Nisaea sediminum: one gene and its partner. The protein of the gene in region 1 interacts with the protein of each later gene in a pairwise test. Links are inferred from orthologs where the notes say so. Each region holds a gene or a part of one and is shown in the gene's direction. Other genes may lie near its edges.

Region 1 (5,141 bases):
GGCCACGACCGGAATCAAGGTGGTCGGCCTCGTCGACCCCGACCTTCTGATTGAGCTGACCGCCATCGCGGTCATTCCCGAAGACCGCTTTCATTCACCGTCGTGATGCCTAGCCGGTGCTCGCCCATTCGCGCGCCAGGATGGCGTAGACGAAATCCTCCGCCCAGGCGCCCTTGAAGAACTCCTTCTCCCGGTAATGCGCCTCGCGCCGCATGCCGAGCTTCTCCATCAGCTTCCAGGAAGCGGTGTTGCGCACGTCGCAATGGGCGCTGATCCGGTGCATGCCGAAATGCGCGAAGCCCAGTTCCAGTCCCTTGCGCGCGGCCTCCAGCGCATAGCCCCGGCCCTGATGGCGCGGGTCGAAGACATAGCCGATCTCGCCCTGCAGATTTTCCCGGCTCAGCAGCTGCAGCTTCAGGTTCCCGAGATAGGCGCCGTCCTCCCGCCGTTCGACGGCAATCTTGAGCTCGTCCCCGTCCGCTTCGAGGACAGGCGGGATCATGTACCGCGCCAGCGCTTCCGGCGCCTCCGCGCGCGTCATCGGTTCGCCGTAGAGCATCGCGACGACCTCCGGATTGGAGCGCAGCCGGAAGACATTCTCAAGGTCGTCGTCGCGGTAGGCACGGAGGCAAAGCCGCTCGGTCAGCACCGGCAATTCGAGCGTCGTGTGTTTCAGATCACGGTCGGCCACGGTCAGCTTTCGAGCGGCAGATGTTCTGTAGTACCGAGCAGATCGGCCGCCGCATCGCCCGAGCCCTCGGCAGTCCCGACCTCGATCTCCTCGATCAACTCGCCGCGGCGGGTGATCTTGTTGGTCGAGGTGCGGATATCGCGGATATCCTTCTCCGCCTGATTGAAATGCGTTTCCAGCTTGCCGACCCTTTCGTCCAGCCGTCCGACATCCGTCAGCATGGTGCGCACCTCCTTCTGGATCACGTGCGCCTGCTCGCGCATGCGGGCATCCTTCAGCACCGCGCGCACCGTGTTCAGCGTTGCCATCAGCGTGGTCGGCGAGACAATCCAGACCCGCTCCTTCCAGGACTGCTCGACGACCTGCGGCAGGTTCGCATGCAGCTCGGCATAGATCGCCTCCGACGGCAGGAACATCAGCGCCGATTCCGCCGTTTCCCCCGGCACGATGTAGCGCGCCGAGATATCCTTCACATGCTTCAGGATCGCGGTCGCCATCTGCTTACGGGCCGCGGCGCGCTCCGCGTCACTCGAGGCATTCATCAGCGCATGATAGCTCTCCAGCGGGAACTTGGCGTCGATCGCGATGGAACCCGGCGGGTTCGGCAGGTCGATCAGGCAGTCGACGCGCCGGTTCTCGCCAATCTGCGCCTGGAAACGGTAGGCGTTGGGCGGCAGGATCGAGCTAACGAGATCGTTCAGCTGGATCTCCCCGAAGGCGCCGCGCGCCTGCTTGTTGGAAAGAATATCCTGCAATCCGACCACCTGGGTGGAAAGCTCGGTGATGTTCTTCTGCGCCGTGTCGATGATCGCGAGGCGCTGCTGCAGCTCCGAGAGCGAGGTTTGCGCCTTGGTGCTGGATTTCTCCAGGCTCTCGCCGACCTTACGGGTCACGTCGGCCAGCCGTTCGTCGAGCCTTTTGGCGACCTCCCGCTCCTGCAGCTGCATCAGCTCGGCGATCTTCGCCTGCGCCGCGGCATGGTTTTCGGAGAGCTGGGTCACCCGTCCCGCGAGTTCGGCCTGTGCCGCGGCGGCGCGCTCCGCCTGCTCCGCCTGGCGCCGGGCCGACTCCTCGAGCACCATGGCGATACGGTCGTCCCCGCCGCGCCCCCGCATCAGGGCCACGACCGCGACGAGAACCGCGAGGGCGGCGACCGCCGCCAGCACCAGGGTCAGACTATCCATGCCTGTTTCCACATCCGAACCGCTTCTTGCGAATCACTTATCCTACCACGCTCGACGTAGCGCACGCGCCTCCGGAAGGCGCCGCCAAACTTGACCTCGGCAGGGCGATCCCCTAACTCAGGGGCGGCTGGCAACAAAACCGAAACACCCGCATGAGCAAGCGTGACATCGTCTGGGCGCCGGACAAGGTCCTGAAGACCAAATGCACTCCGGTCGAGACAATCGACGACGAGATCCGGCAGATCCTCGATGACATGCTGGAGACCATGTATGACGCGCCCGGCATCGGCCTGGCGGCGCCCCAGATCGGCCTCACCAAGCGGCTCATCGTCATCGACGTCGCGGGCAAGGACGAGGAGCCGCAACCGCTCAGGATCGTCAATCCGGAGATCGTCTGGTCCTCGGACGAGGTGAGCACCTACGAGGAGGGCTGCCTCTCCCTGCCCGGCCACTATGCCGACGTGACCCGCCCGGCCGCGGTCAGGGTGAAGTATCTCGACGAGACCGGGGCCGCGCAGGAGATCGAGGCCGACGGCCTGCTCGCCACCTGCCTGCAGCACGAGATCGACCATATCGACGGCGTCCTCTTCGTCGATCATCTCTCCGCTCTGAAGCGGAACATGATCCTGAGGAAGATGGCCAAGGCGAAGAAACAGCGCGCCGAAGACGAAGCGGCCTAGATCCGATCGGAACCTCTCCCATGTCCGGGTCCGCCCAGACCGCCATCACCCCTTACGAGCCCCTCCGCCTCGCCTTCATGGGCACGCCGGACTTCTCCGTGCCTGTGCTGGAGGCGCTGGTCGCCGCCGGACACGAGATCGCGGCGGTCTACAGCCAGCCGCCCCGCCCCGCCGGGCGCGGCAAGAAGGAGCGCAAGTCGCCGGTGCACGAGGCCGCCGAGCGCCACGGCATTCCGGTCTTCACCCCGGTCTCGCTGCGCAACGCCGAGGAACAGGCGCGATTCCGCAACCTCGCGCTCGACGCCGCCGTGGTCGTCGCCTACGGGCTGATCCTGCCGAAGGAGATCCTGGAGGCGCCGCGGCTCGGCTGCATCAATGTCCATGCCTCGCTGCTGCCGCGCTGGCGCGGCGCGGCGCCGATCCAGCGCGCCATCCTCGCCGGCGACAGTGAGACCGGCGTCACCATCATGGCGATGGACGAGGGTCTCGATACCGGCGACATGCTGATGGCCGAGCGCGTGCCGATCACGGAGGAGACCACCGGCGAGACCCTGCATGACACGCTCTCCGCCGTCGGCGCCAAGCTGATCCTGCCGGCGCTCGCCGCGATTGCCGGCGGCTATGTCGAGGCGAGCCCGCAGCCGGAGGACGGCGTCACCTATGCCGAGAAGCTGACCCGGGAGACCGGCCACCTCGACTGGTCGAAAGGCGCGGAGGAGCTGGAGCGGACCATCCGCGCCCTCGCCCCCTGGCCCGGCGCCTGGTTCGAACTCGGCGGCGAACGTTTCAAGGTCTTTGCGGGTGAGGTGCTGAAGCTCGGCCCGCTCTCCAACGATCCGGGCACCGTGCTCGACGGAGAGCTTACCGTCTCCTGCGCCGAGGACGCGCTGCGCATCACCCGCCTGCAGCGGCCGGGAAAGGCACCGATGGATGCGGCAGACCTGCTGCGCGGCTTCGACGGTCTCGCGCCCGGCACGAAACTCGGCTGAGCCCCGTGCCGCGCTTCAGGATCACGATCGAATATGACGGCGGCGATTTTTCCGGCTGGCAGCGCCAGGCCAACGGACCGTCGATCCAGCAGGCACTCGAAGAGGCGGTGACCGCTTTCTCCGGCGAGTCTGTCGAGGTCGTCGGCGCCGGACGAACCGACGCAGGTGTGCATGCCCTGGCGCAGGTCGCGCATTTCGACCTGGAGACCGACCGCTTCGATGCGGCCACCGTGATGAAGGCGGTGAACTTCCACCTAAAACCGGCCCCCATCGTGATCCGCCATACGGCGGAGGCGGATCCGGAGTTCCATGCCCGCTTCTCCGCCACCCGGCGGTCCTACCTCTATCGCATCCTCAACCGCCCGGCCCCGCCGGCGCTCGATCGCGGCCGCGTCTGGCACGTTCCGCAACAGCTCGATGCCGGCGCCATGCACGAGGCGGCGGAAGCCCTGCTCGGCAATCACGACTTCACCACTTTCCGGGCGAAGCACTGCCAGGCGCAGTCGCCGGTGAAGACCCTCGATGCCCTGACCGTCTCGCGCGTCGGCGAGGAGATCCACCTGAACGCCCACGCCCGCTCCTTCCTGCATCATCAGATCCGCAACATCACCGGCACGCTGAAGCTGGTCGGCGAAGGGAAATGGACGCGGAAGGACGTGGAGGCGGCACTTGCGGCGAAGGACCGGGCCGCAGGCGGGCCGACGGCACCGCCGGATGGGCTCTATCTGGTCTCGGTCGGATACTGACCGGTCAGCTCGCGACGGCGATGCTTTCCAGCAGCAAATAGGCGAGCAGCGAGACCACTTCGTCAGCGAGCACGAACCCGGCCGCCATCAGCCCCGAGACGCCGAGCAGATCCCGCGCCCAGCGCCAGCGGAGCAGGACAATCAGAAGCCACGGCACGATGCTGAGCGTCTCGAAGATCCCCGCCATGGCACCGCCACCCGAGCCAAGCAGGTAAAACAGGCACGTGATGTAGACGAAGGGCAGGGAGAGCCAGTTATAGGGCACGAGATAATCGAGGATCTTATCGAGCGCCCCGATCTTCTCCGCGATCAGCGCCGCGACATAGGGGAAGGCGAGCCAGTAGACCGCGTAGCGCAGCCCGAAGCTGATCCAGTCGAAGAAATCGCCCGCGAGCCACTCCGCCCGGCCATGCGCGACCTCGGAAATCAGGATCCCCGGCAGCGCCAGCACCGCGGCGAAGAAAGAGCGCCAGAACCCGGCCTCGCTGCGGTCGAACAGCTCGATCGCGCCCGGTCGGTTGAGGGCGAGGCACCAGCAGCCATAGAGCGCGCGGACGATCTCGTTCACGCCCGGGATCATCGGGCTATCCCCTTGCCGCGTCGAAAAACTTCCCGAGCGCGGCCTCGTAGATATCGGTCAGCGCCTCGATATCCGAGACCGTCACATGCTCGTCGGTCTTGTGCATGGTCTGGCCGACGATGCCGAACTCGACCACCGGGCAGAACTTGCGGATGAAGCGCGCGTCCGACGTGCCGCCCGACGTGCTGAGTTCCGGGTCCTTGCCCGTTACCTCTTTCACCGCCGCCGCGACAGCGTCGCTGAGCGGACCCGGCTCGGTCACGAAGGCGTT
Region 2 (4,949 bases), 390 kb from region 1 along the record:
TGCCTTCTCAACGGTCTCGACGATATCGGCCTGACCATGGAGAAGGGCACTGCGATCGACAAGTTCGAGGACAAGGAAAAGACTGAGCGCCCCTGGCTCGCCGCCTCCTGACGGAAATTTTCCGCGAAATACGGAACCATTCCGGCGCTCAAGGGTTTCCCAAGAGCGCCGGGCTCTCTATAAAAAGCACGCATTTTCCGGCCCGCGCGAAGGCCGGTCTCACTAGGGTAAGCAGAATTCATGGCCTCCAATCGTAAAATGCTTGTTCTCGGCGGCGACGGGATCGGTCCCGAAGTCGTCAAGGAAGTGCTCCGCGTCGTCGACTGGATGGCGAAGAAGCGGTCTGTCAGTTTCGACCTGCAGGAAGGCCTTGTGGGCGGCGCCGCCTACGACAAGCACGGCACGCCGCTGACCGACGAGACCCTGGCCGATGCCGTGGATTCCGATGCCGTCCTGTTCGGTGCGGTCGGTGGCCCGCAGTACGACGACCTCCCGTTCGAGGTAAAGCCGGAGCGCGGCCTGCTGCGCCTGCGCAAGGAAATGGATCTCTTCGCCAACCTGCGCCCGGCGATGGTGTTCGACGCGATGGCCGATGCCTCCTCGCTGAAGCGGGAGCTGGTCGCAGGCCTCGACATCATGATCCTGCGCGAGCTGACCGGCGGCGTTTATTTCGGCCAGCCGCGCGGTATCGACGAGCTGCCGGACGGCACCAAGAAGGGTTACGACACCCAGGTCTACACGACCCCGGAAATCGAGCGCATTGGCCGGGTCGCCTTCGATCTCGCACGCAAGCGCGACAGCCGGGTGACCTCCGTCGAGAAGGCCAATGTCATGATGTCCGGCGTGCTCTGGCGGGAGGTCATGACCAACCTGCACAAGGCCGAGGGCGAAGGCGTCAAGCTCGACCACATGTATGCCGACAACTGCGCCATGCAGCTGGTCCGCAATCCGAAGCAGTTCGACGTCATCGTGACCGACAACCTCTTCGGTGACATTCTCTCGGACTGCGCCGCGATGCTGACCGGCTCGCTCGGCATGCTGCCGTCGGCCTCGCTCGGCGCCGTCGACGAGGTGACCGGCAAGCGCCACGCGCTCTACGAGCCGGTGCACGGCTCTGCGCCGGATATCGCAGGCAAGGGAATCGCGAACCCGATCGCCGAGATGCTCAGCTTCGCGATGGCGCTGCGGTATTCGTTCGATATGGGCGAGGAAGCGGACATGCTGGAGAAGGCGATCCAGAACGTCCTGAAATCGGGGCTGCGAACCGCGGACATCATGCAGGACGGCATGGCACGCGTCTCGACTACGGTCATGACCGACAGCCTGCTTAAAGAGCTGGATAAACTCGTATCGGGATAGCCCCCTCCCAACCAGCATTGCTTGAATTTACTCGGCGGGGGGCGTAAGTCTCCCGCCGAAGTCGTTTATGGACTTCAACAACAAAAGGAATGGACCAGAACCATGGGCTATAAAGTTGCCGTAGTCGGCGCAACCGGCGCCGTTGGTCGTGAAATGCTTTCCACTCTCGCCGAGCGCGATTTTCCGGCGACCGAAGTCGTCGCGCTGGCTTCCGAGAAATCGGTGGGCACCGAAGTGTCCTACGGCGAGGACAAGACGCTCAAGGTCCAGAACCTCTCGACTTACGACTTCAAAGGCACCGACATCGCCCTGTTCTCCGCCGGCGGCTCGATCTCCGCGGAATACGGTCCGAAGGCGGCCGCGGCAGGTTGCGTGGTGATCGACAACAGCTCGCATTTCCGCATGGATCCGGACGTGCCGCTGGTGGTGCCGGAGGTGAACGCGAATGCCCTCGCGCGCTACGGCAAGCGCAACATCATCGCCAATCCGAACTGCTCGACCGCGCAGCTCGTCGTGGCGCTGAAGCCGCTGCACGACATGGCGAAGATCAAGCGCGCCGTTGTCTCCACCTACCAGTCGGTCTCCGGCGCCGGCAAGGAAGGCATGGACGAACTCTTTACCCAGACCCGGGCGATCTACGTGAACGACCCCGTCGAGAAGGAGAAGTTCACCAAGCAGATCGCGTTCAACGTGATCCCGCATATCGACGTCTTCATGGATGACGGCTCGACGAAGGAAGAATGGAAGATGACCGGGGAGACCAAGAAGATCCTCGATCCGGCGATCGAACTGGTCGCAACCTGCGTGCGCGTGCCGGTCTTCATCGGTCATTCCGAGGCGGTCTTCATCGAGACCGAGAAGCCGATCAGCGTCGAGGAAGCCCGTGCCGCGATGAGCAACTTCCCGGGGATTGTGGTGGTGGATCACCGCGAGGACGAAGGCTACGTCACCCCGCATGAATGCGCGGGCGAGGACGCGGTCTATGTCAGCCGTATCCGCAAGGACCCGACCGTGAAGAACGGTCTCGTCTTCTGGTGCGTCTCGGACAACCTGCGCAAGGGCGCGGCCCTCAACGCGGTGCAGATTGCGGAAGCGCTGGTGAAGGATCACCTCAAGAAGGCCGCCTGAGCCTTCTATAGATACGTAAAGGAACGGCCGGGGAAACGTCCCGGCCGTTTTTTTATTTTCGATTTTTCTACTATTGCGTTCACGGTTCGACTGTCTGTTTCGTCCCTACTGCACGGCCCTGAGTAAAAAATTACTCAGACCGTCGCATTCAAAGCACAGAACACTTTCAACGTGTCGGGGCTTCACGTGGGGACTGGTAACCAGGACAGCGGCAATGGCCGGACTGCGCCCGGAGCGGGTCTGTCCGGCGATCTCTTCGCAGAGGCGACGCGGAGTGCGGTGGATCTCATCGCGCGTTCGGCCGGCGGATTTGCCGGTCCGGTTCCCGTACGAGAGGTTCCAGCGCCGCCTCCCCCGCGTCCCGCACCTTCCGAAGCCGGGCAGCTGCCGCCGGAAGATTTCTGGGAACTCTGGTCGACCCATCAGAACCAACTCTTAAGACAATGCATGCGCCTGATGTCCGGGAACATGGCGGACGCCGAGGATGCCCTTGGAAATGCCCTGGTCCGGGCCTCGTCTCATTTTGCCGAAGGCGGCGGCGAGGGCATCGCAAATCAGCGCGCCTGGCTGTCGCGTCTGGTGCACAATTCCTGCATCGATTTCTATCGTGCGCGCGCGCGCCAGAAGCGCTGGACCGACGAGGTTCTGGCGATGGCGGACGGCGACGATATCCCGTCGGCTCCCACACCCGAGCCGACGCCGGAGGAAGTGGCGGAGACCGGCGAGGCCATGCGCACGCTGCAGGCGGCGCTCGACGAACTGCCGGAACTGCTGCGGGTGCCGCTGATGCTCCGGTTCCTCGAGGGGCTCTCCTACAAGGAGATCGCCGAGCGGCTCTGCATTCCCAATTGCACCGCCCGCAAGCGCGTCCAGCTGGCCCGCGAACGGCTGCGTCGCAGCGGCGCCGGGCCAACCTGAGATTTCTTGTTCACACCTATTGCGGGTGGTGCGTCATTGATGTGTTCGCGCCCAGTTGAGAGCAAGGCGAGACGGGGCGGACGGTCCTGAAACCAGCAGTATTGAGGAGACAGAGATGGCAATCCCAACTCCGGTCAACGGCCAGATCACCGACTCCGTCACCCAGGCCAATGTGAAGGTTCTGGGCGACTCCCCGGCGATGGCGATGGGAGCGATCTACCAGTCGCTCGCGCATTCCACGGGCATTCTCTATGAGAACGCCGTCAGTTCGCAGCAGCAGCTCGGCATCGCCGCGCAGGCCGCGACCAACCAGGGCGTGATCCAGATCTACAGCATCGACACCATGGCCGACGCGGTCGCGACGTCGAAGATCGGCAACAGCGACGTGCCGAACAACATGCTGTCGCTGCTGACGGCCCTGAAGGCGACGAGCACGGGTCCGGTCGGCTAAGGCCGTCCCGAGATCACTCGACCCTCGCACCCGGGGTAGACCCGCGGCGGTAGGCCCCGGGGTGCGGTAATCCCAACCAGCCGAGAGGATCGGACGCACCAGTGCAACCGGTAGGAAGCCCGCGGCAATGGGGAGTTTGGTTCCATTGTACGAGCGCATGTCCACTGCCGGTGCCCGGATGTCTGCCCCTGCGGCGAATGGAGTAATGCAATGGCAGACAATACACCGGTCAACGGCATGATCACCGACTCCGTCACCCAGGCCAATGTGAAGGTCCTGGGAGATGCGCCGGCAATGAGCATGGGGGCGATTTTCCAGTCGCTCGCGCACTCCACCGGCATTCTCTATGAGAACGCCGTGAGCTCGCAGCAACAGCTGCAGATCGCGGCCCAGGCCTCGACCAACCAGGGTGTGATCCAGGTTTACAGCGTGGACACCATGGCCGGGGCTGCGGCGACCTCGAAGATCGGCAACAGCGACGTGCCCAACAACATGCTGGCATTGCTGTCGTCCCTGAAAGCGGCCTCCGCGCCGGTTACCTGAGGTCGACGGTCCGAAGTGAGCGGAGGCGGCGCGAACTAGCGACCGCCTCCCCCCTTCCCCGCACGCACATTGTGCCTTGAGGAGAGTGACATGCCGGAACGAAGCTCCGTCAACGACCAGGTGACCGACTCGGTCACACAGACCAACACGATGACTCTCGGCTTGGCGCCGGCGAGTTCGGCGCTGCCGCTCTACACCTCCCTCGCGGAAGCGACGAGCGTGCTCTACGCCAACATGGTGTCGCATCAGCAGCAGAATGCCGTCGTCGGGACCTCGTCCCTGGTGGCGAGCGTCGACCGGCTGCTCAGCATCGACAAGCGGGCGTCGGAATCCGCGCAGGGAGCGATGATGAACAAGGTCCTCGACACGTTGAACGAGATGGACCGGCGCAAGACGCTGGCGTCTGCGGGCGAGGCGGCATTGCATTCGTTGGTGAAATGATCCGGCGGTCCCGGAGGTAGCGAGCCATGGCAGATTCGGTCAACAGCCAGATCACCGACGCGGTGACTCAGGCGAACGTCAAGGTCCTCGGCGAGGCGCCCGCGGAAGC

What was found.
Region 2: the proteins of def (region 1) and IG122_RS15615 interact in binary tests that used the Escherichia coli proteins (3 or more experiments, as listed by UniProt). The link is inferred for Nisaea sediminum from one-to-one orthologs.

Annotation. Positions count from the first base shown.
Region 1 is NZ_JACZCQ010000006.1:367,915-373,055, forward strand. What follows is about bases 1,051-3,791. They hold def (peptide deformylase), read left to right. Parts: upstream 1,051-2,027; coding sequence 2,028-2,555; downstream 2,556-3,791. Other genes in these bases: IG122_RS13805 (DNA recombination protein RmuC), read right to left, coding at 1,051-1,875; fmt (methionyl-tRNA formyltransferase), read left to right, coding at 2,576-3,544; truA (tRNA pseudouridine(38-40) synthase TruA), read left to right, coding at 3,550-3,791. In the rest of the region: IG122_RS13795 (RidA family protein), read left to right, coding at 1-106; IG122_RS13800 (GNAT family N-acetyltransferase), read right to left, coding at 110-691; more of IG122_RS13805, read right to left, coding at 694-1,050; more of truA, read left to right, coding at 3,792-4,290; IG122_RS13825 (hypothetical protein), read right to left, coding at 4,295-4,870; dapE (succinyl-diaminopimelate desuccinylase), read right to left, coding at 4,875-5,141. UniProt on the Escherichia coli protein: Removes the formyl group from the N-terminal Met of newly synthesized proteins. Requires at least a dipeptide for an efficient rate of reaction. N-terminal L-methionine is a prerequisite for activity but the enzyme has broad specificity at other positions.
Region 2 is NZ_JACZCQ010000006.1:755,062-760,010, forward strand. Bases 498-3,474 are described here. They hold IG122_RS15615 (aspartate-semialdehyde dehydrogenase), read left to right. Parts: upstream 498-1,461; coding sequence 1,462-2,487; downstream 2,488-3,474. Other genes in these bases: leuB (3-isopropylmalate dehydrogenase), read left to right, coding at 498-1,359; IG122_RS15620 (RNA polymerase sigma factor), read left to right, coding at 2,674-3,405. Outside these bases: leuD (3-isopropylmalate dehydratase small subunit), read left to right, coding at 1-111; more of leuB, read left to right, coding at 241-497; IG122_RS15625 (RebB family R body protein), read left to right, coding at 3,521-3,856; IG122_RS15630 (RebB family R body protein), read left to right, coding at 4,067-4,399; IG122_RS15635 (RebB family R body protein), read left to right, coding at 4,490-4,840; IG122_RS15640 (RebB family R body protein), read left to right, coding at 4,867-4,949.